4 regions of the Bacillus sp. 2175 genome follow, and region 1 is predicted to be linked to each of the others. Evidence: predicted binding sites of a transcription regulator. Region 1 holds the regulator's gene; each other region holds the start of a gene.
The links. The regulator Rex, encoded in region 1, represses fermentation and respiration genes when NADH is low (regulators of the CRP and FNR family bind a similar motif). The targets are predictions, from matches to a motif close to TTGTGAAATATTTCACAA.
Positions count from the first base shown of each region.

Region 1 (5,633 bases):
TTGCCTCGTGCATGGCTAGAACCGGATTCATATGATTTTAGCTTTAGTGGATTGAAATCAGCAGTTATCAACACTGTGCATAACGCAAAACAACGCGGTATAGAAATTGCGCCAGAAGATTTAGCGGCAAGTTTCCAAGAAAGTGTAATAGATGTACTTGTAACGAAAGCAGCTCGTGCAGCAGAAGCTTATAATGTAAAGCAATTACTTCTTGCTGGTGGAGTAGCTGCTAATAAAGGACTTCGTGCGCGATTAGAAGAGGAATTTGCACAAAAAGAAAACATTGAATTAATTATTCCGCCGCTATCTTTATGCACAGATAATGCAGCGATGATTGCAGCGGCAGGGACAATTGCTTATGAACAAGGTAAGCGTGCAACATTAGCCTTAAATGCAAATCCAGGATTAGATATTGAAGCATAGTTATACACATAATTAACCACAGGTTGTGGATAAAACCCATATTGTCTGTTGATAATGTGGGTTTTATTGTGTATATAAAATGTTGATAACTTTTTTATTAATTGTGGATAATGTGGAAAAGTTATTTTAAGGTTTATTTTATAAAGGTGGATATGTGTATAAACTTGTGGATAAATAGGATGATGTCAGACCTTTGTGTTTGTTCTTTTTCGGGAAATAAAAAGTAAGAAGATATCCCCGAAAAACATTTTGAAACATCCCCCTATTATAGAAGATGCTAATATTGTCAATCTTTGTCGTTAAATCGATATTTCGTGTCGAACTGTTAATATATATAGGGTTACAATAGATATATTTGAAAAATCGTTGGTATATTCTAAGTTACGATTGATATACTCAAAAAATTGTTTCTGTATTAAAAGAAAAAAAGATGTCGCATAGTCAAAAATCCTGACTTATGAGACATCTTTCTTATTTAAATATGCTTATACATGCAGCTCTTCCCATTCTGCCATACAAGTTTCAAGTTGTTCTTGTAGCGTTTGCTTTTTAGTTGTAATTTCACTAGCTTTTTCATAATCTGCATATATTTCTGGTAAGCAAAGTTGATCTTCTAACGTAGCAATTTCTTCTTCTAATTCTAATATACTTTGTTCTAGCTCTTCAATTTTTCTAGTGCGTTGACGCTCTAGTTTTTTACGCTCTTTTTCTTCTAAATAATTTAATTTCTCTTGTGCAACCACCTTTTGAACAGGAATGTCACTTTCTTGCTGTTCAAGTTCTGCACGTTCAATCATTTCATTTTTCTTTTCAACGTAGTAATCGTAATCCCCTAAATATTCCTGTGCACCTTCTGTTGATAACTCAACCACAGTCGTTGTTACACGGTTAATAAAGTAGCGGTCATGTGAGACGAATAGAAGAGTCCCTGGATAATCAATTAAAGCATTCTCCAAAATTTCTTTACTGTTTAAATCAAGGTGGTTCGTAGGTTCATCTAGAATTAATAAATTTGATTTTTGCATCATAAGTTTTGCAAGAGCTAATCGAGCTTTTTGTCCACCACTAAGGGAAGATACTGGTTTCAGTACATCATCTCCTGTGAATAAAAAATTCCCGAGTATAGTACGGATTTCTTTTTCAGGTTGCAGTGGATATTCATCCCATAGTTCATTTAAAACCCGTTTAGAAGATGTTAAGTTTGCTTGTTCTTGATCATAATAACCAACAGATACATTTGATCCGAAAGAAACATCACCATTTAATAGTGGTAACTTATTCACAATAGACTTTAACAATGTGGATTTCCCAATTCCGTTTGGACCAACTAAAGCAACACTATCTCCGCGAGTTAAGCGCATAGTTACATGTTCAATTATAGGGTTCTCATCATAGCCGATGGTTGCATCATTTACTTGTAAAACATCATTTCCACTTTGCTTTTCAATATCGAAGTGGAATGATGCTGACTTAGAATCCCCTAATGGTCTCGTTAATAATTCCATTCTGTCTAGTTGTTTACGACGACTTTGAGCACGTTTCGTTGTAGAAGCGCGAGCTATATTCTTTTGAACGAAGTCCTCAAGTTTTGCGATTTCATCTTGTTGTTTTTCGTAACGTTTCATTTCTTGCTCATATAATGCTGATTTTAAGTCTAAATATTTACTGTAGTTACCAACAAATCGTCTGCTTTCTTTATTCGAAATTTCATATACTTGTGTAACGAGTTTGTCTAAGAAATAACGGTCATGTGAAACGATTAATATTGCGCCAGGATAACCTTGTAAATATTGCTCAAGCCACGTTAATGTTTCGATGTCTAAATGGTTTGTAGGCTCATCCAAAATAAGTAAGTCTGGTTTTGTTAATAATAATTTCCCGAGAGCTAATCTTGTTTTTTGCCCGCCGCTTAAAGTAGAGATCGTCGTCTGGTGCGTTTCAACTGGGAAGCCAAGGCCGCTTAAAATGGAGCGAATATCCGCTTCATATTGATATCCACCTTGATCTTTATAATTGAGTTGCAATTGGTCATAATCAGCTAACAATCTTTCATATGTAGCTTCGTTTGAAAAGTTTTCTTCTTTTCCCATTTCTTGCTCAAGCCTTCGAAGTTTTGTCTCCATTTGCTGTAAGTGGGTAAAGACGGTTAGCATTTCATCCCAAATTGTTAAAGACGTTTCTAGTCCAGTATTTTGAGCTAAATATCCGATTGAGACATCTTTCGGTTTTATAATTTCGCCACCATCATGAGATAATTCACCAGCGATAATTTTTAATAATGTAGATTTGCCTGCTCCATTCCTTCCAACTAATGCGATACGATCTTTTGTTTGTACTTCCAATTTTATGTTTGCAAGAATCGTTTCTGCACCGTATAATTTCGAAAGCGCGTTTACTTGTAATAAAATCAATGTTTTCACCTCAAATAATTTCTTAACTTTGCCATGTTTATATTTCTCAATCATACTAAAAATAGTGTATAGTTTAAAATAAAGAGAGAATACTTCTTCTCTTTATTATACAAGGAATTTAATGAGTGCTAAACTTCTGTATTTGATTAAAGTATATGAATAAAGATAGGAAGAGAGGAGAGGTCATATGGATCAGCAAAAGATTCCACAAGCCACTGCTAAAAGATTGCCTCTATACTATCGATTTATCCAAAACTTATCTCTTTCTGGTAAGCAGCGTGTTTCATCGGCCGAATTGAGTGAGGCAGTAAAAGTAGATTCCGCAACAATACGAAGAGATTTTTCGTATTTTGGAGCGTTAGGGAAAAAGGGATATGGATATAACGTAAATTATCTATTATCATTTTTCCGCGAAACACTTGATCAAGATGATATAACACGTGTAGCACTTATTGGAGTAGGTAATTTAGGGACCGCTTTCTTACATTATAATTTCACGAAAAACAATAATACAAAAATTGAAATGGCATTTGATGTTAGTGAAGAGAAAGTTGGAACAGAAATCGGGGGCATTCCTGTATATCATTTAGATGAATTAGAAGAGAGATTATCAAATGATATACAAGTGGCAATATTAACAGTACCGGCTACAGTAGCACAAGCTGTAGCAGATAGATTAGCTGAAACGAGCGTGCATGGTATTTTGAATTTCACACCAGCGCGATTAAACGTATCAGAGAATATTAGAATTCATCATATTGACTTAGCTGTAGAGTTACAAACATTAGTTTACTTTTTGAAAAACTATCCACAATAAAACGCAGAGGAAGCGACCTCTGCGTTTTATTATTGTTTCTTCTTTGTGAATTTAATTAATATAAGGCGAAGTGCCAAATTAAAATCAATTGTTGCCATAACTGCAAATAGTATTGTCCACATATTCCAGATTGTATCTGTCACGTTCGTAATGGCGAAGCGTGTAAAGATACATCCAAGAAGGAAGTATAGTGCAGCCATGAACAATGGTGAGTTTCTCATACAAAAAATCCTCCGATAAAGCCTTGCATTTTTTCAGCTTCTTTAATCATTTCTTGAATTTGTTCATTGCTCATAAAAATTTGCCCAATAGCGACCAATGTATTCATCGCAACATGAGCTGCAATCGGAACGATAATCCGTTTCGTCTTCACATATAAGAAGGCGAATACGAGCCCCATAGCAGTGTATACCAATAAATGAGTAAAATCAAAATGAATTGCTGCGAATACAAGCGAACTAATGATAGCTGCGATAAAGAAGTTAAACTTCTTATAAAGTGCACCAAATAAAATTTTTCTAAATACGATTTCTTCTAAGATAGGTCCAATTATAGATACAACAATAAGGAACCAAGGGGTCGTTCTTGCAATCTCCATTAGTTTCATTGTATTTTCTGAACCTTGTTTAATTCCTAGCAGCTGCATCTCGATCATACCGGCAACTATTTGTGAAAAGAAAGCTAAGAAGAACCCGATGAAAATCCATCCAATAGTAGCTGGAGCAGAAGAGCGCTTTGGATCTAAATGCCTGTCACGAATATCTGTTCTAAGTAACCAAAGTACGATACATAATGCAACAAAGAAGCTAATAATTGCCCAGTGTCCCGTTATGATTTGTCCTTTTTCCTCAATGGTAAATCCTCTATTATCATAGAGTCCTGTTTTTAGGAGAAGTGGCAATCCAACAACGCCAGATAACTGCATTAAAATGTATGTAACGATAATCCACCAGTATTGTTTCTTCAAATGGTTTAACCATCCTTTCTAACTATAGTGTATGAGATAAGTTAGGATAACATGTAAATATGCTACCTACGATATAAACCTCACTTGAATTATGTTTTTTTCGTAAATCCTTATTTGAAATTATAATAGAAGACAGGAGAAAGTTGTGTGTGTAGCGAAAACAACTTAGGGTGTCCTTTCATATTGTAACATACGAGCAGTGGAAACAACGATTCATATAGTAAAGGCAGTATTCTATATAGAAAGTTTATATAGTGATTTGCGAAAAAATTATGATTTTTTTACTTGCAAAAGAAATTGAGATTATTTATTATTATAAGTGTGTTAGCACTCGGATGACTTGAGTGCTAATAAAAGAAATTTACATAACAAAATGAGGAGGTTATTGTTCATGCTAAAGCCATTAGGTGATCGCGTTGTAATTGAGCTTGTTCAAGCAGAAGAAAAAACAGCAAGTGGTATCGTATTACCAGATACTGCAAAAGAAAAACCACAAGAGGGTAAAGTTGTTGCAGTAGGTACTGGTCGAGTGCTTGAGAATGGTGAGCGTGTTGCTTTAGAGGTAGCAGCAGGTGATCTTATCATCTTCTCAAAATATGCAGGTACTGAAGTGAAATATGAAGGTACAGACTACTTGATTTTACGTGAAAGTGACATTTTAGCAGTTATCGGTTAATTATATAAATCTTAAAAAATCCAAGGGGGTCAATTATTATGGCAAAAGATATTAAATTTAGTGAAGAAGCACGTCGTTCGATGCTTCGCGGTGTCGACACTCTTGCAAATGCAGTAAAAGTAACGCTTGGACCAAAAGGTCGTAACGTTGTTCTTGAGAAAAAATTCGGTTCACCACTTATTACAAATGACGGTGTAACAATCGCAAAAGAAATCGAATTAGAAGATGCATTCGAAAACATGGGTGCGAAACTAGTAGCAGAAGTTGCTAGCAAAACAAATGACGTAGCTGGTGACGGAACAACAACTGCAACTGTATTAGCGCAAGCTATGATTCGTG
Region 1 is NZ_CM173819.1:249,421-255,053, forward strand. It holds gene tsaD (tRNA (adenosine(37)-N6)-threonylcarbamoyltransferase complex transferase subunit TsaD) at 1-423, shown strand, start outside; gene ACXKY9_RS01475 (ABC-F family ATP-binding cassette domain-containing protein) at 909-2,834, opposite strand; gene ACXKY9_RS01480 (redox-sensing transcriptional repressor Rex) at 3,022-3,651, shown strand; gene ACXKY9_RS01485 (YdiK family protein) at 3,681-3,872, opposite strand; gene ACXKY9_RS01490 (CPBP family intramembrane glutamic endopeptidase) at 3,869-4,618, opposite strand; gene groES (co-chaperone GroES) at 5,010-5,294, shown strand; gene groL (chaperonin GroEL) at 5,333-5,633, shown strand, end outside.

Region 2 (5,633 bases), 340 kb from region 1:
TAACACCAGGAACTAATACGTGTCGTACCCAAATCGGTTTATTCTTATCCGATAAATAACGAGCAAATTGTAAAATATGTTCATTTGGTTTCCCTGTTAATTTACGATGCTTTTTGGAATCGATATGTTTCAGATCCAATAAAACTAAATCTGTATAATCCATTAAAATATCTAGCTTATTTTGGAATTCTGGTTCCTCAGAATAACAACCACCAGAAGAGTCGATTGTTGTATGGATACCAGCCTCTTTACACTTTTTAAACAACTCAATTAAAAAGTCTAGCTGTAATAATGGCTCTCCACCGCTAACTGTTATACCGCCTCCGGAAGCTTCAATAAATGGAAGGTAACATGTCACATCCTGCATCACTTCTTCAACTGTTATTTCTTTACCTTTACCGATTTCCCACGTATCAGCATTATGACAATATTGACAACGTAATAAACACCCTTGTGTAAATATGACATAACGAATCCCTGGGCCATCAACAGTACCACAAGACTCTACAGAATGTATTCTTCCTTTTACCATGTTACTTCCTCCTTTATTGAAACAGCCTCCCTTCGCTATATATTAAGAGCGAAGGGACACTTTTTTCATTTACATGCTTTCATGCATTGTACGGTTAATTACATCAATTTGTTGTTCACGAGTTAATTTAATAAAGTTTACAGCGTAACCAGATACGCGAATTGTTAATTGTGGATATTTCTCAGGATGTTCCATTGCATCCATTAATGTTTCACGGTTAAATACGTTAATATTTAAGTGGTGGCCTTCTTTTACTGCATAGCCATCAAGCATTGATACTAAGTTACGTACTTGTACATCATCTTCTTTACCAAGTGCTTTCGGAATAATAGAGAATGTATTAGAAATACCATCTTGTGCATCTTCATATGGTAATTTAGCCACAGATAATAATGAAGCTAATGCACCTTTTGTATCACGTCCATGCATTGGGTTCGCACCTGGTGCAAATGGTTCTCCAGTACGGCGGCCATCTGGAGTATTACCAGTTTTCTTACCGTATACAACGTTAGATGTGATTGTTAAGATTGACATTGTATGAACAGAATTTCTGTATGTTTTATGTTTACGAAGTTTATTCATAAATGTTTTTACAAGATTTACAGCAATCTCATCTACACGATCATCATTGTTACCGTATTTAGGGAAATCTCCTTCAATCTCGAAGTCAACTGCAATACCATTTTCATCACGAATTGGTTTTACTTTTGCGTATTTAATTGCACTTAATGAATCTGCTACTACAGATAGACCAGCAATACCTGTTGCCATTGTACGAAGAACGTTTGTATCATGAAGTGCCATTTCAATACGTTCATAGCTATATTTATCATGCATGTAATGGATAACATTTAATGTGTTTAAATATAGACCCGCCAACCATTCCATTGTCATATCAAACTTATGCATAACTTCTTCATAATTTAATACTTCAGAAGTAATTGGTGCGTACTCAGGACCAACTTGTGCTTTAGATTTTTCATCTTTACCACCGTTAATCGCATATAATAATGCTTTCGCTAAGTTTGCACGAGCTCCGAAGAACTGCATTTGTTTACCGATTCTCATTGCAGATACGCAACATGCAATACCGTAATCATCGCCGTATTCAGGGCGCATAATGTCATCATTTTCATATTGAATTGCTGATGTTTTAATAGACATTTTCGCACAGTAGTTTTTAAAGTTCTCTGGTAATTGTTTAGACCAAAGAACAGTTAAGTTTGGTTCTGGAGCTGGTCCTAAATTATCTAATGTATGCAAGAAACGGAATGAGTTCTTTGTTACTAATGGACGACCATCTAATGCCATACCACCGATAGATTCAGTTACCCAAGTTGGGTCACCAGAGAATAATTCATTATAATCAGGTGTTCTTGCGAATTTCACAAGACGTAATTTCATAATGAAGTGATCTACAATTTCTTGTACTTCTTCTTCTGTTAAAGTACCATTTGCTAAATCTCTTTCAATGTAAATATCTAAGAATGTAGAAGTACGCCCAAGACTCATTGCAGCCCCGTTTTGCTCTTTAATCGCTGCAAGGTATGCGAAGTATAACCATTGGAATGCTTCTTGCGTGTTTGTTGCTGGCTTAGAAATATCGAAGCCATGAGAAGCGGCCATTTCTTTTAACTCTTGAAGTGCACGCATTTGCTCAGATAACTCTTCGCGTAAACGCATTGTATCTTCGCTCATTACACCGCCAGTTAAATTTAAATCAGCTTTTTTCGCTTCAATTAAATGATCAATACCATATAACGCTACTCGGCGATAGTCACCGATAATACGTCCACGTCCGTATGCATCTGGAAGACCCGTAATAACACCTGATTTACGTGCATTTCTCATTTCTGGTGTGTATGCATCAAATACACCTTGGTTATGAGTTTTTCTCCAATCTCTAAAAATACGACTAAGTTCTTTATCCATTTCGTATCCATAAGATTCACAAGCTTGTTCTGCCATACGAATACCACCATATGGTTGTAAAGAACGTTTAAATGGTTTATCAGTTTGGAAACCGACTACTTTTTCAATATCTTTATTTAAGTATCCAGGGGCATGTGATGTAATAGAAGAAACAATTTTTGTATCCATATCAAGAACGCCACCGTTTTCACGTTCTTTCGTTGTTAAATCCATTACTTGATCCCAAAGTTGTTTCGTTGCTTCAGTTGCTTCTGCTAAGAAAGATTCGTCTCCTTCGAAAACGTTTACATTATTTAAAATGAAATCGCGAACATCAATCTCTGCTTTCCATTTTTCACCTTTAAAGTTTTCCCATGCGTTTTTAACATTTTCTAATACTTGAGTCATCCTAATCTCCTCCATTTTTGATTAGTACAGGACTAAGATTTTTTATATAACAGCTTACACACTTAGAATACTACTTTTTTACGAAAGTGAACGAAATAGTTGTGACATGTTTGTGAAATATTGAGCAAACTACTATATATATAGTGTTAACTTCATTTAAAAGTCTTTAAAATTAACCCTTTCCTTAATTGTATTTTTTTGGTATCCTTATATACGAGTCCTATTTTGTAATATAAGAACAATACCCATTGTAGAGCTGTAATACTCTTATCTCCTAATCTGTTATAGTTTTTATAACAGAACAAAAAAGTGTACACATGTTGTACACTTTTTTGTTACTTCTATAAAACATCTCTTTTTCTATTGCCATCATAGAATCCGCCACGATTGTCTGTTAATGAAATTATTTGCTCTAGTCCCTCTATATGATCACCTATAATTCGAAGTACAGCTGGAGGGTGACCTATTTTTGCGAAATGTTCACTGGGACGAATACGGTTCATCTTATCAACCTCAACACGATATACACATGCAATTTCAAATCCAGACAGAAGAGCCTTCACTTGTGCTACACAAGGTGACAATAAAGATTTATACCCAATTGCTTTCAAACACTTTTGGCTAAATGCATTAGGTACCGCAATAAGTGAGCCTACCCCTAAATCCTTTCTATCACAAGCTAAATTTAGTGCATACTTAAATGCAGTTACAAGATGAAGTGGTACTCTTAAATCTAAATAGTGATTTAAATCATTTAATGCGACGTCCTTTCCATCTGCTATAGCTTTTGCAAAAGGATATAGCTCACTCGCTGGAATAATAAAATCGCCGTCTATAAATAACACAATTTCTCCTTTGGCAAAATAAGTTCCAAGTGAGCGCCCTACATCATTTCCGAGTGCTTCTTTATATACAATTGTCGTTGCCCCTTTGTCTTTTGCAATTTTTTTCGTTTTATCTGACGAACCATTTACGACAACGATAATTTCGAAGGGTTCAATTTTGCGAAGCTCTTCTATAACGTTTCCAATTGTTTTCTCTTCATCTTGTACGGGAATAACAACAGATAGTTGCTTTCCTTTATACAAATTAGATGTGACGCCCCATCCTTGATAAAACTCTTCAAAACTTAAAGTATGATAGACACTATCCCTTTTCCTATTTCCATCATAATATCCTCCGCGCTCATCACTGCTTAATATCCGTGCCGCTACTGCTTCTATATGATCACCTATCATTCTTTTTTCAGATTGGGAAAGATTTGTTCCATATGCAGCATGCTGGAATGGACGAAATTTATTTGGCGTAATAACGTCAATGGCGCAATGACGACTAATTCTCCATTTACTTTGAAGTAGGCGTAAATGAGCCACAATAGGATTAACAAAACATTCATATCCGATGCTTTGAACGACTTCTTTCGTCAGCGCATGAGGTACATCTAATAAAGAATTAATTTTTAATTCTTCACGCTCTAACATTGCATTTAATATTTGGCGCCATACTGTAATAGAAGTAGGTTTTTGCCTTTTTAAAAATAATGCATCCAAATTATTTAAAACTACATCTGCCTGATCGTATAAAATCGGATTAAGGAATAATTTTAATTTTGAAGTTTGAATAGCAAAATCACCATCTATAAATAGTAATACATCACCTATCGCATGTTTTGCGCCGACTGCACGTCCAACATCGTTCCCTAGTAGCTCTGTATGTTTGATTACTTTACACCCTAAACGATCTGCAACATCTTCTGTTCCATCATTACAACCGTTTGCTACTACAATAATTTCTACTGGATTTAATAGTCTTACCGATTGAATAACGTCTGAAATCGTATCGACCTCATTACATGCAGGAATAATAACAGATAATGACTTAGCCATTGTTTTGTTCACGAAACCACTTAATTGTTTCCTTCAATCCGTTTTCCCACGTTACTTTCGCCTGAAATTGAACAAGCTTTTTTAATTTTGTTACATCTGGTCTTCTATTTGGAATTTCTTCAAAACCATGAGGATATACTTCTTCAAAAGGCACTTGTACAATCTTCGAAGAAGAATTCGTTAATTTTTTAATTACTTCTGCTACTTCTTTTATACTCTGTTCATTCTCAGAACCTATATTAATAATCTCACCATTTACCTTCTCATCCATTGCCCGAATTGTTGCTTCTACCGCATCACTCACATACGTAAAACAACGTGTCTGCTTTCCATCTCCATATACGAGAATGTCTTCTCCTTGCAAAGCCGCACTAATAAATCGCGGGATTACCCCTGCATACGGACCATCTTTCGCTCTTGGACCATAAATATTAAAATATCGAACAATCGTTACCGGTAAACCTTCTAATGCGTATCCTAAACATAATGTCTCTTCCAACGTTTTACAAACTGCATAACTCCAACGAATTTTAGAAGTTGCCCCGTATAATCGATCTCCCTCTTCAGAGAAAGGCGGCTTGGCCTTACCATATACTTCTGAAGTAGAAGCAAAAACTACTTTCTTCTTTCCTTTTAACGCTGCTTGTAAAATATTTCTCGTCCCATCAAAATTCGTTTCTATGAGCTCTATACTTTTTTCCATTGTTGTTTTCACACCTAAAATTGCTGCTAAATGAAACACGACATCATGCTGATCTACTAATTCATAAATAGAATTTTTATCTAAAACACTTATTGGAATAACACGGATTTTTTTCATTAACTCTTTATGGTACTTATTTTTACCTTTATAAAAGTTATCCACAACAGTGACCTCATAACCTCTTCTCATCAAC
Region 2 is NZ_CM173819.1:587,876-593,508, reverse strand. It holds gene pflA (pyruvate formate-lyase-activating protein) at 1-532, opposite strand, end outside; gene pflB (formate C-acetyltransferase) at 602-2,851, opposite strand; partial or broken gene ACXKY9_RS03245 (hypothetical protein) at 3,004-3,224, opposite strand; gene ACXKY9_RS03240 (glycosyltransferase family 2 protein) at 3,193-4,737, opposite strand; gene ACXKY9_RS03235 (UDP-N-acetyl-alpha-D-glucosaminuronate decarboxylase) at 4,730-5,633, opposite strand, start outside.
Region 2: the regulator Rex is predicted to act here: its motif matches at 2,962-2,979, upstream of pflB (formate C-acetyltransferase).

Region 3 (5,633 bases), 1.4 Mb from region 1:
ACCGAAAGAGCAATTAGTATTCCATTTTGTTGGAAGAGACAAAACTGGAAAGAGCAAAGCTTATGGTGATGTTCAAGATAAGCAAAGTGGGAAAAGATATTATGTAAATATTGATTGGGTAGACAATGAGGGCTGGAAACCAGTACTTGTTCAAACTCTAAACTAAAAAAGAGAGGCTCCTTAGGAGCTTCTCTTTTTTGTTAACGCAATTTCTTTAATTTAAAATGAACAACCGCGCTATAATACGGTCTTTTGCTTTCAGGATCCATAACCATTTGATGTGAGATGTGATGAACTTCAAGCATAAGTGCTTTATTATTATCAATTTGTTCACTAATTTTTCGTTCTAAAGAAGCTAAGTCTCCCGCTTCAAAAAACTCTACTTTATCTTCTAACATTTCAAAGGTAAATGACATGAAGACGGCCCCTCTCCTATGTAATCAACTATAGTGTAACAAAGAAAAGAAGGAAATACCATGTACATTTCAATTGACATTTTTAGAAAGAGGGAATATCATACTGATAAAACCGATAAGAAAAAGGGGAATTTTTATGGGTACAGAATTTAATGGTTTATTTGATGAGTGGGCTCATACGTACGACTCATTTGTACAAGGCGAAGATATACAATATAAAGAAGTTTTCGCCCATTATGAGGACATTCTAGAGGATGTAGTTAACAAGTCATTTGGTAATGTATTAGAATTTGGTGTCGGTACAGGTAATTTAACAAATAAATTATTACTTGCTGGCCGCACAGTTTACGGTATAGAACCGTCGCGTGAAATGCGCATGATTGCAAAAGAGAAATTGCCAAAAGAATTTTCAATTACAGACGGTGATTTTCTTTCGTTTGAAGTTCCAAATTCAATTGATACCATTGTAAGCACCTATGCATTTCATCATTTAACAGATGATGAAAAAAATGTAGCGATTGCGAAGTATAGTCAATTGCTAAACAAAGGTGGTAAAATAGTGTTTGCTGATACGATATTTGCAGATCAAGATGCATATGATAAAACTGTTGAAACAGCAAAACAAAGAGGTTTCCACCAGTTAGCAAACGATTTGCAAACGGAATACTATACACGTATTCCAGTTATGCAGACTATTTTTGAAAACAATGGCTTCCATGTAACGTTCACGAGATTAAATCATTTCGTTTGGGTAATGGAGGCAACTAAGCAATAGAAAGAGGGATTAGATTGAGAATTGCTGTAATTGGAGCAATGGAAGAAGAAGTACGTATTTTACGTGACAAATTAGAACAAGCAGAGACAGAAACGGTTGCAGGTTGTGAATTTACGAAAGGGCTATTAGCAGGGCATGAAGTAATCTTGTTAAAGTCTGGTATTGGTAAAGTAAACGCAGCGATGTCAACGACAATTTTATTAGAAAAATATAAGCCTGAAAAAGTAATTAATACTGGTTCAGCTGGTGGATTCCATCATTCTCTAAACGTTGGTGATGTAGTTATTTCCACTGAAGTTCGTCACCATGACGTAGATGTAACAACATTTAACTATGAATATGGTCAAGTACCAGGAATGCCGCCTGGATTTAAAGCTGATGAGGCGTTAGTTGCATTAGCTGAGAAATGTATGCAGGCTGAAGAAAATATTCAAGTTGTAAAAGGTATGATTGCAACAGGTGATTCATTTATGAGTGATTCGAACCGCGTTGCAGCCATCCGTGATAAATTTGAAAATCTTTATGCGGTAGAAATGGAAGCAGCAGCTGTTGCACAAGTATGCCACCAATATGAAATTCCGTTTGTTATCATTCGCGCACTTTCTGATATTGCTGGTAAAGAATCAAATGTTTCATTTGATCAGTTTTTAGATCAAGCAGCTCTTCATTCTACAAACTTTATCGTAAAAGTGTTAGAAGAGTTAAAGTAATGTAACAAAAAGGCAACTGTCTCATATAAAGAAAATACATACAGTTGCCTTTTCTTTATTGGCAAACAAGGGGGAGAACACGATGAATGTATATCGTGGAGTTCATGAGTTAATTGGTCATACACCAATTGTAGAAATTACTCGTTTTTCACTTCCGAAAGGAGTCCGTTTATTTGCAAAGCTTGAATTTTATAACCCAGGCGGAAGCGTTAAGGATCGTTTAGGAAGAGAATTAATCGAAGATGCGCTAGAAAAAGGGCTTGTGACCCAGGGTGGAACAATTATTGAACCGACTGCTGGGAATACTGGTATTGGACTGGCACTTGCAGCATTAGAACATGATTTACGTGTTATTGTTTGTGTACCAGAGAAATTTAGTATTGAAAAACAAGAATTAATGAAAGCACTAGGTGCAACGGTCGTGCATACACCGACTGAGCAAGGAATGACCGGTGCAATTGCTAAAGCAAAAGAGTTAGTAAATGAACTACCGAATTCATACTCTCCAAGTCAGTTCGCAAATGAGGCAAATCCTCGTGCATATTTTAAAACACTAGGACCTGAACTGTGGGACGCATTGAATGGAGAGATTAACATATTTGTTGCTGGAGCAGGAACTGGCGGTACGTTTATGGGGACTGCATCTTATTTGAAAGAAAAAAATATAGATATTAAAACAGTTATCGTAGAGCCAGAAGGATCTATTTTAAATGGTGGTAAGGCTGGTTCACATGAGACCGAAGGAATTGGACTGGAATTTATCCCGCCATTTTTGAAGACATCTTATTTTGATGAAATTCATACGATTTCTGATCGAAATGCATTTTTACGAGTGAAAGAATTAGCGAAAAAAGAAGGACTTCTCGTTGGGAGCTCTTCAGGAGCAGCATTTCATGCGAGCTTACTTGAGGCCGAGAAGGCAGCACCAGGTACAAATATTGTAACGATTTTTCCTGATAGCAGTGAGCGCTATTTAAGTAAAGACATATACAAAGGATGGGAATAAAAAATGAGAGCAAAGACAAAGTTAATTCATGGTATTCGCATAGGAGAACCTTCAACTGGATCTGTAAACGTACCGATTTATCAAACAAGTACGTACAAACAAGAAGCAGTTGGTAAGCATCAAGGATATGAATATTCACGTACAGGTAACCCAACACGTGCAGCTTTAGAAGAAATGATTGCTGTATTAGAAAATGGGCATGCTGGATTTGCATTTGGTTCAGGAATGGCTGCTATTACAGCGACAATTATGTTGTTCTCAAAAGGTGACCACGTTATTTTAACAGATGATGTTTATGGCGGAACATACCGCGTTATTACGAAAGTATTAAACCGTTTCGGTATTGAGCATACATTTGTAGATACAACAAACTTAGAGGAAGTTGAAGAAGCGATTCGTCCAAATACGAAAGCAATTTATGTGGAAACACCAACGAACCCACTACTAAAAATTACTGATATTAAGAAAATATCTACTCTTGCTAAAGAGAAAGACCTATTAACAATTATTGATAACACATTCATGACGCCATATTGGCAGTCGCCGATTTCTTTAGGAGCAGATATTGTGCTTCATAGTGCAACGAAATATTTAGGAGGTCATAGTGATGTAGTTGCAGGTTTAGTAGTTGTAAATAGCCCACAACTAGCAGAAGATCTTCACTTTGTACAAAACTCAACAGGAGGTATTCTTGGGCCACAAGATAGCTTCTTACTACTTCGCGGTTTAAAAACATTAGGAATTCGTATGGAAGAACATGAAACGAATTCACGTGCTATTGCTGAGTTCTTAAATAATCATCCAAAAGTAAATAAAGTATATTACCCAGGTCTTGAATCACATCAAAATCACGAATTAGCAACAGAACAAGCAAACGGGTTTGGTGCTATTATCTCATTTGATGTAGATAGTGAAGAAACATTAAATAAAGTACTTGAGAAACTACAATACTTTACACTTGCTGAAAGCTTAGGAGCGGTAGAAAGTTTAATTTCTATTCCATCTCAAATGACACATGCATCAATCCCGGCTGATCGCCGCAAAGAATTAGGAATTACAGATACATTATTTCGTATTTCTGTCGGTATTGAAGATGGTGAAGATTTAATTGAAGATTTAGCACAAGCGCTAGCATAATAAAAAATGCACTGCTCTATATTAGCAGTGCGTTTTTTTATTACGTCTATTTTGTGAAACATTTCACAAAATAGACATACACAAACGAAATGATTTCATGTATATTGAATTCAGGAAACGTTACTCACGAACAAACTTGTGAAACTTTTCACAAACAATGAAATTCATGTAGGAAAGCATCTCTATTTTTTTGTGTTAATTGGGACTTATTTTGACCTACAGGGACATATAAGGACCGTAATAGTAGAATAGGAGGAAATTCACATGGTAGTCAAAGAGAAAGTTGTAAATGAAATGCAGGAAGTAAAAAAGATGATTGATACGCTAGTAAATAATGGTCAACAAGCTTTACAAGCATTAGAAAGTTTTACACAAGAGGAAATTGACAACATTGTTCATGAAATGGCATTAGCAGGTGTTGATCAACATATGCCGCTAGCGAAATTGGCAGTTGAAGAAACTGGCCGTGGTGTATATGAAGACAAATGCATTAAAAATATTTTTGCCACTGAATATATTTGGCATAGTATAAAGCAAGATAAAACGGTAGGGATTATTCACGAAGATCCTCATGAAGAAATAATAGAAATCGCGGAACCTGTCGGTGTAGTAGCTGGAGTAACACCAGTAACGAATCCAACGTCGACAACAATGTTTAAAGCGTTAATTGCGATAAAAACAAGAAATCCAATTATTTTCGCATTTCATCCTTCCGCACAAAAATGTTCTGTGGCAGCAGCGAAAACCGTATATGATGCAGCGATGAAAGCTGGTGCACCAAAACACTGTATTCAATGGATTGAAAGACCGTCTGTTGAAGCGACGAAACAATTGATGAACCATGATGGTGTAGCACTCGTTCTAGCAACTGGAGGCGCTGGTATGGTGAAATCAGCTTACTCTACTGGAAAACCAGCGTTAGGCGTTGGTCCTGGTAATGTACCGTGTTATATAGAAAAATCAGCACATGTAAAACGAGCTGTTAATGATTTAATTTTATCAAAAACATTTGATAACGGTATGATTTGTGCATCGGAACAAGCAATCATTGTCGATAAAGAAATTTATGATGATGTTAAAACAGAAATGATTGAAAACAGTTGTTACTTTGTAACAGAAGAAGAAAGAAAAAAATTAGAAAAGCTCGTTATAAATGAAAATACATGTGCAGTAAATAGTGATATTGTAGGGAAATCCGCACAGTATATTGCCGATTTAGTTGGGATCACTGTTCCTGGACATACAAAAATGCTTGTAGCTGAAATTCAAGGTATCGGAGCAGCATATCCGTTATCCCGTGAGAAACTGAGTCCAGTATTAGCTTGTGTGAAGGCAAATTCATTAGAAGAAGGATTTACATATTGCGAAGAAATGTTGAACCTCGGTGGTTTAGGACATTCAGCAGTTATCCATTCTACAAATAAAGATGTGCAAAAGCAATTTGGGTTACGTATGAAAGCTTGCCGTCTCATTGTAAATGCACCTTCATCACAAGGTGGAATAGGGGATATATATAATGGATTTATTCCATCACTTACACTTGGTTGTGGTTCATACGGAAAGAATTCAGTTTCCCAAAATGTAACAGC
Region 3 is NZ_CM173819.1:4,113,010-4,118,642, reverse strand. It holds gene ACXKY9_RS21365 (YrrS family protein) at 1-166, shown strand, start outside; gene ACXKY9_RS21360 (YrzA family protein) at 201-416, opposite strand; gene ACXKY9_RS21355 (class I SAM-dependent methyltransferase) at 553-1,191, shown strand; gene mtnN (5'-methylthioadenosine/S-adenosylhomocysteine nucleosidase) at 1,206-1,901, shown strand; gene ACXKY9_RS21345 (O-acetylserine dependent cystathionine beta-synthase) at 1,984-2,907, shown strand; gene ACXKY9_RS21340 (bifunctional cystathionine gamma-lyase/homocysteine desulfhydrase) at 2,911-4,044, shown strand; gene adhE (bifunctional acetaldehyde-CoA/alcohol dehydrogenase) at 4,309-5,633, shown strand, end outside.
Region 3: the regulator Rex is predicted to act here: its motif matches at 4,096-4,113, upstream of adhE (bifunctional acetaldehyde-CoA/alcohol dehydrogenase).

Region 4 (5,633 bases), 250 kb from region 1:
TCTTTATAGTTAAAAGGTTTGTATAATCCACTCATCGCATAGCGAAATTCTTTTTCACCATTTGTTGAAGTAGTAGAGCTTTCTTTGCTACAAGCTCCTAGTATGAAAGATGTACATAGTGTAATGCTCGCAACAATGGTTAATAGTTTTCTTTTCATAAAACCCCTCCTATATATTGATCATACGGATGGTTTTTTAGTATGTTATTGAAATATTTTATTTAGATGATTAGTTGTGCACCGTATGAATGTATTGTTTTTCGTTCGAAACAAAAGTTACATTATAAAACGTTGCGTAAAAATTGTTTTGCCCGTTCATGTGATGGAGCTGAAAAGAATTGTGCTGGCGGAGCATCTTCTACAATCTTTCCATCATCCATAAAGATGACGCGATCAGCTACATCTCTTGCAAAATTCATTTCATGAGTAACAATAACCATTGTCATCCCTTCTTCAGCAAGTTCTTTCATAACTTGCAATACTTCTCCAACAAGTTCAGGGTCTAAAGCTGAGGTAGGCTCATCAAATAGCATAATCTTAGGGCTCATTGCAAGAGCTCGTGCAATGGCAATGCGCTGTTTTTGACCACCTGAAAGAAGATGAGGAGTTACATCTGCTTTATCTTGAAGGCCGACTTTTTGGAGAAGTTGAGTTCCAATATCCTTTGCATTTGCTTTCTCTAATTTTTTTACGTGAATAGGTGCTTCTATGATGTTTTCTAGTGAGGTCATATGAGGAAAGAGGTTAAAGTGCTGAAAAACCATACCGACATTTTCACGGACTTTATTTAAATTTGAATGCTTTGGATCAATTCGCTCACCTTGTAAGTGAATTTCGCCTTCATCGTACATTTCTAAAAAGTTAAGACAGCGAAGTAATGTACTTTTACCAGAACCACTGGCACCAATTAAAACAACAACTTCTTTTTCTTTTACTTCTAAATCAATTCCTTTTAACACATCAAGTGAACCGAATGATTTTACTAGATTTCGAACTTGAATCATACAAAACCCCCAGTTAAAAATATATTTTACAAATGTTGCCCCTTATTTCTGTTATTAGTCATAAATTGTCAGAATCCTTTATTTTTTTCGTGCAATTTGATATTCAAAGAAATAATATTTTTTTAAAATCTCTATATCCTTCTATAATGAAAATATGGATAATAATATATAGGTAGTATTTATATTGCTTATAAAAAGGGGGAAAGGGAAGATGGAAAAAGAAAGGAAAACATTTTCTTTTGGATTACGTACACAACTTATGCTATTCACTACAGTTTTAGCTTTCATTACATATTCAACAAGTATCTTTTTTATTTACGTGATATACGATTATTTTCAAAGTTATGTAAGTCAAACTGTATATAATATTATCGTTATGTTATTAGGGGTAGTATGGTCTGGAATTTTAGCATATGGAGCAGCCGTATTTTTAATTAAACCGCTTCGCAAGTTAGAGGAGGCGGCAAGAAAAGCAGCTGAGGGTGATATTCGTGAAGATGTTCCATTACCGAAGACAGATGATGAAATTAAATCTTTAAGTGTTGCATTTAATATGATGTTAGGAAACTTAAGGGGCATGGTAAAAAATATTGATACAACATTTTCGTATACAAATAATCAAGTACAGCAGATTAGAAAACAAACAGGCGAAGCAACGAGACAAGCGCAAGGTGTATCTGAGACACTTGCAGAAATTTCTTCAGGCGCTGAGCAATCAGCGGCATCAATTCAAGCAATTGTTTCTGCTGTTGATACAACGACTTCTATTGCAAGTGAAGTAGAAGAAAAAGCGAAGCAGTCTGATACATTGTCTTCAGAAATGGTTGAAGCTTTAGGGCATAGTACTCGTGTCTTTACGTCTTTAATTCAAGGTATTCAAACATTGGCAAAAGAAAATGAAGATTCAATGCAAAATGTACAGAAGTTAGAAGAACGAATGAAACAAGTAGAACATATTGTGTCTGTTGTGAGTGCGATTGCTAGCCAAACGAATTTATTAGCACTAAATGCTTCTATTGAGGCAGCTCGCGCAGGAGAGCATGGAAGAGGCTTTGCGGTTGTTGCGGAAGAAGTACGGAAACTTGCTGATGAAAGTGATCATTCTGCAAGAAACATATCGCAGTTATTACGGAATATGCAAGATGAAGTACAACAAGTTGCAATGAAAATGACAGAACAAGTGAAAATAGCTAAAGAAGAGGCGAAACGTGGGGAAGCTACGGAATTAATTTTAAAAGAAATGTCATCAAGTGTTATGGAAGTAGCCGATGCAACTCAGCAAATTAGTAGTTATATGAATGAACAAGTGAGCCACATTCATCAAACAGGAGCACAAACAAAAGCTGTAGCAGCAATTGCTGAAGAAACGTCAGCTGGTTCGCAAGAAGTGGCGCGTGTGACGCTACAACAGTCTAAAAATATGATAGTAATCGATCAATTATTAAAGGATTTAGAGAAGCAAGCAACTGACTTGAAACAAACAATTGAACGATTTTCAATGTAAAAGGAAGAACAGAATGCTGTTCTTCTCTTTTTTATTTAGCTTGATTTAATATTTACAGTTAAACTATGAACGTTTCCGCAACATTCTTTTCTGTCCCTTTCGGATGAAAATTATAGCGAGCTATAATATTAAAAGGGGTGTCTTTTATGAAAAAAGAAAAAAGACAACGGTTAATTAAACAATTTGTAAAGGAGTATGAAATAGATAAGCAAGAAAGATTAGTAGAATTGTTAGCAAAAAAAGATGTATTAGTAACACAAGCTACGGTTTCTCGCGATATTCGTGAGTTAAACTTAACGAAGGTACCTTCTCAAGAAGGATTAATGATATATAAAGTTTTCTCAGAAGAGCATGTACAAACTGATATAAAGTTAAAGAAAAAATTACGAGAAGTGGTTGTAAAAATTGATTGTGTAGATCAATTAATGGTTATTAAAACATTACCTGGTAATGCACATGTTATTGGTGTTTTATTTGATGAGTTAGATTGGAAAGAAAAAATAGGATGTATATGCGGAAATGATACATGCCTTATAATTTCACAGTCGAAATCAGATAGGGAGATTATAGAAGAAAGATTAAATTTAATTATTTAGATGCAAAAATCCTGTTTTTAATAAAATTAAAAACAGGATTTTTGTTTAAATACGGAAGTTAAATATTCAACATATATGCGTAATATATGTATTTTTTATTGAGAAAGCGAGATAGTTTGTTATAAAAATACATATTCGTATGATTTTAAAAAAATAACTTGTTTAATATTTCACAATGATAATGTGGATACTTTCACAAAGATGAAAGTGTAGAGCATTTATTATGTACTTGTAAGACATCAAACATATTTAAAAGGAGGTACAACAAATGAAACATCCGATACATGTTACTTCAGAAATTGGGGAATTACAAACGGTTTTATTAAAACGACCGGGTAAAGAAGTGGAAAACTTGACGCCAGATTATTTGCAGCAATTATTATTTGACGATATTCCATACTTACCAATTATTCAAAAAGAGCATGATTATTTTGCACAAACGTTACGCAATCGGGGTGTTGAAGTTCTTTATTTAGAAAAACTAGCCGCTGAGGCGTTAGTAGATAAAAAACTTCGAGAAGAATTTGTTGATCGTATTTTAAAAGAAGGACAGGCCGACGTAAATGTTGCACATCAAACTTTAAAAGAATATTTACTTTCCTTTTCAAATGAAGAATTAATTCAAAAAATTATGGGTGGTGTACGGAAAAACGAAATTGAAACAAGTAAGAAGACACATTTATATGAATTAATGGAAGATCACTATCCGTTTTACTTAGATCCAATGCCTAATTTATATTTTACTCGTGATCCAGCAGCTAGCGTGGGCGATGGCTTAACGATAAATAAGATGAGAGAACCAGCGCGTAGACGTGAATCATTATTCATGGAGTACATCATTAAATATCATCCAAGATTTGCAAAACATAATGTACCAATCTGGTTAGATCGTGATTATAAATTTCCAATTGAAGGTGGCGACGAGCTAATTTTAAATGAAGAAACAATTGCGATTGGAGTATCTGCTCGTACTTCAGCTAAAGCAATTGAACGTTTAGCTAAAAATCTCTTTAGCCGACAAAATAAAATTAAGAAAGTGTTAGCAATAGAAATTCCAAAATGTCGAGCATTTATGCATTTAGATACAGTATTTACAATGGTTGACTATGACAAGTTTACAATTCACCCAGCCATTCAAGGACCAAAAGGGAATATGAATATTTATATTTTAGAAAAAGGATCAGATGAGGAAACTCTTAAAATTACACATCGTACGTCTTTAATGGAAGCATTAAAAGAGGTATTAGGCTTAAGTGAATTAGTTCTTATTCCATGTGGAGGAGGAGATGTAATTGCTTCTGCTCGTGAACAATGGAATGATGGCTCGAACACATTAGCAATCGCGCCAGGTGTAGTTGTTACATATGATCGCAACTATGTATCTAATACGTTATTACGGGAACACGGTATAGAAGTGATTGAGGTTCTAAGTTCGGAATTATCTCGTGGTCGTGGGGGTCCACGTTGCATGAGTATGCCAATTGTTCGTAAAGATATTTAGTATAAATAACGGAGAAAGTAGGGATGAATTATGTTAATGACTAGACCAAATTTAAAAGGAAGAAGCTTTCTAGCAGAAAAAGATTTTACACAAGAAGAATTGTTATATTTTCTAGATTTGGCAGCAGAATTAAAAGAGAAAAAGAAAAATGGTATTCCGCATCATTATTTAGAAGGTAAAAATGTAGCGCTTTTATTTGAAAAAACTTCTACTCGTACGCGTTGTGCATTTACAGTAGCATGTACAGATTTAGGGGCAAATCCTGAATATTTAGGGAAAGGTGATATTCAACTTGGGAAAAAAGAATCTGTAGAGGATACAGCAAAAGTGTTAGGGCGTATGTTTGACGGAATTGAGTTTCGTGGATTTCATCATGAAACCGTAGAATCTTTAGCACAAAATTCTGGTGTACCGGTTTGGAATGGATTAACAGATATGTGGCATCCAACACAAACACTAGCAGATTTATTAACAATTAGAGAACATCTAGGGAAATTGAAAAATGTGAAGCTCGTTTACGTTGGCGATGGACGAAATAATGTTGCTAATAGCTTACTAGTTGGTGGAGCAATCGTTGGAATGGATGTATGTATTTGTACACCGGAATCTTTATGGCCTGCACAAGAAGTAATTGATTTAGCAAAAAAATATAATGAACAGGTAATGATAACAAGTAATGTGGAAGAAGCTGTTGCGAATGCAGATGTAATTTATACAGATGTATGGGTGTCTATGGGGGAAGAAGAAAAATTTGCTGAACGTGTCGAGTTATTGAAACCTTATCAAGTAAATATGAAAATGATTAAAGCAACAGGGAATGAAAACGTGATTTTCTTACATTGTTTACCTGCATTTCATGATGTTGAAACGATGTATGGCGAAGAAGTTTATGAGAAATATGGGTTGAAAGAAATGGAGGTAACTGACGAAGTATTCCGCAGTAAACATTCAAAAGTATTTGATCAAGCTGAAAATAGAATGCATACAATTAAAGCGGTTATGGCAGCTACTTTAGGAAATATGGAGTAA
Region 4 is NZ_CM173819.1:495,382-501,014, forward strand. It holds gene ACXKY9_RS02800 (ABC transporter substrate-binding protein) at 1-158, opposite strand, end outside; gene ACXKY9_RS02805 (amino acid ABC transporter ATP-binding protein) at 281-1,003, opposite strand; partial or broken gene ACXKY9_RS02810 (HAMP domain-containing protein) at 1,380-1,565, shown strand; partial or broken gene ACXKY9_RS02815 (methyl-accepting chemotaxis protein) at 1,935-2,507, shown strand; gene argR (arginine repressor) at 2,654-3,103, shown strand; gene arcA (arginine deiminase) at 3,372-4,604, shown strand; gene argF (ornithine carbamoyltransferase) at 4,635-5,633, shown strand.
Region 4: the regulator Rex is predicted to act here: its motif matches at 3,262-3,279, upstream of arcA (arginine deiminase).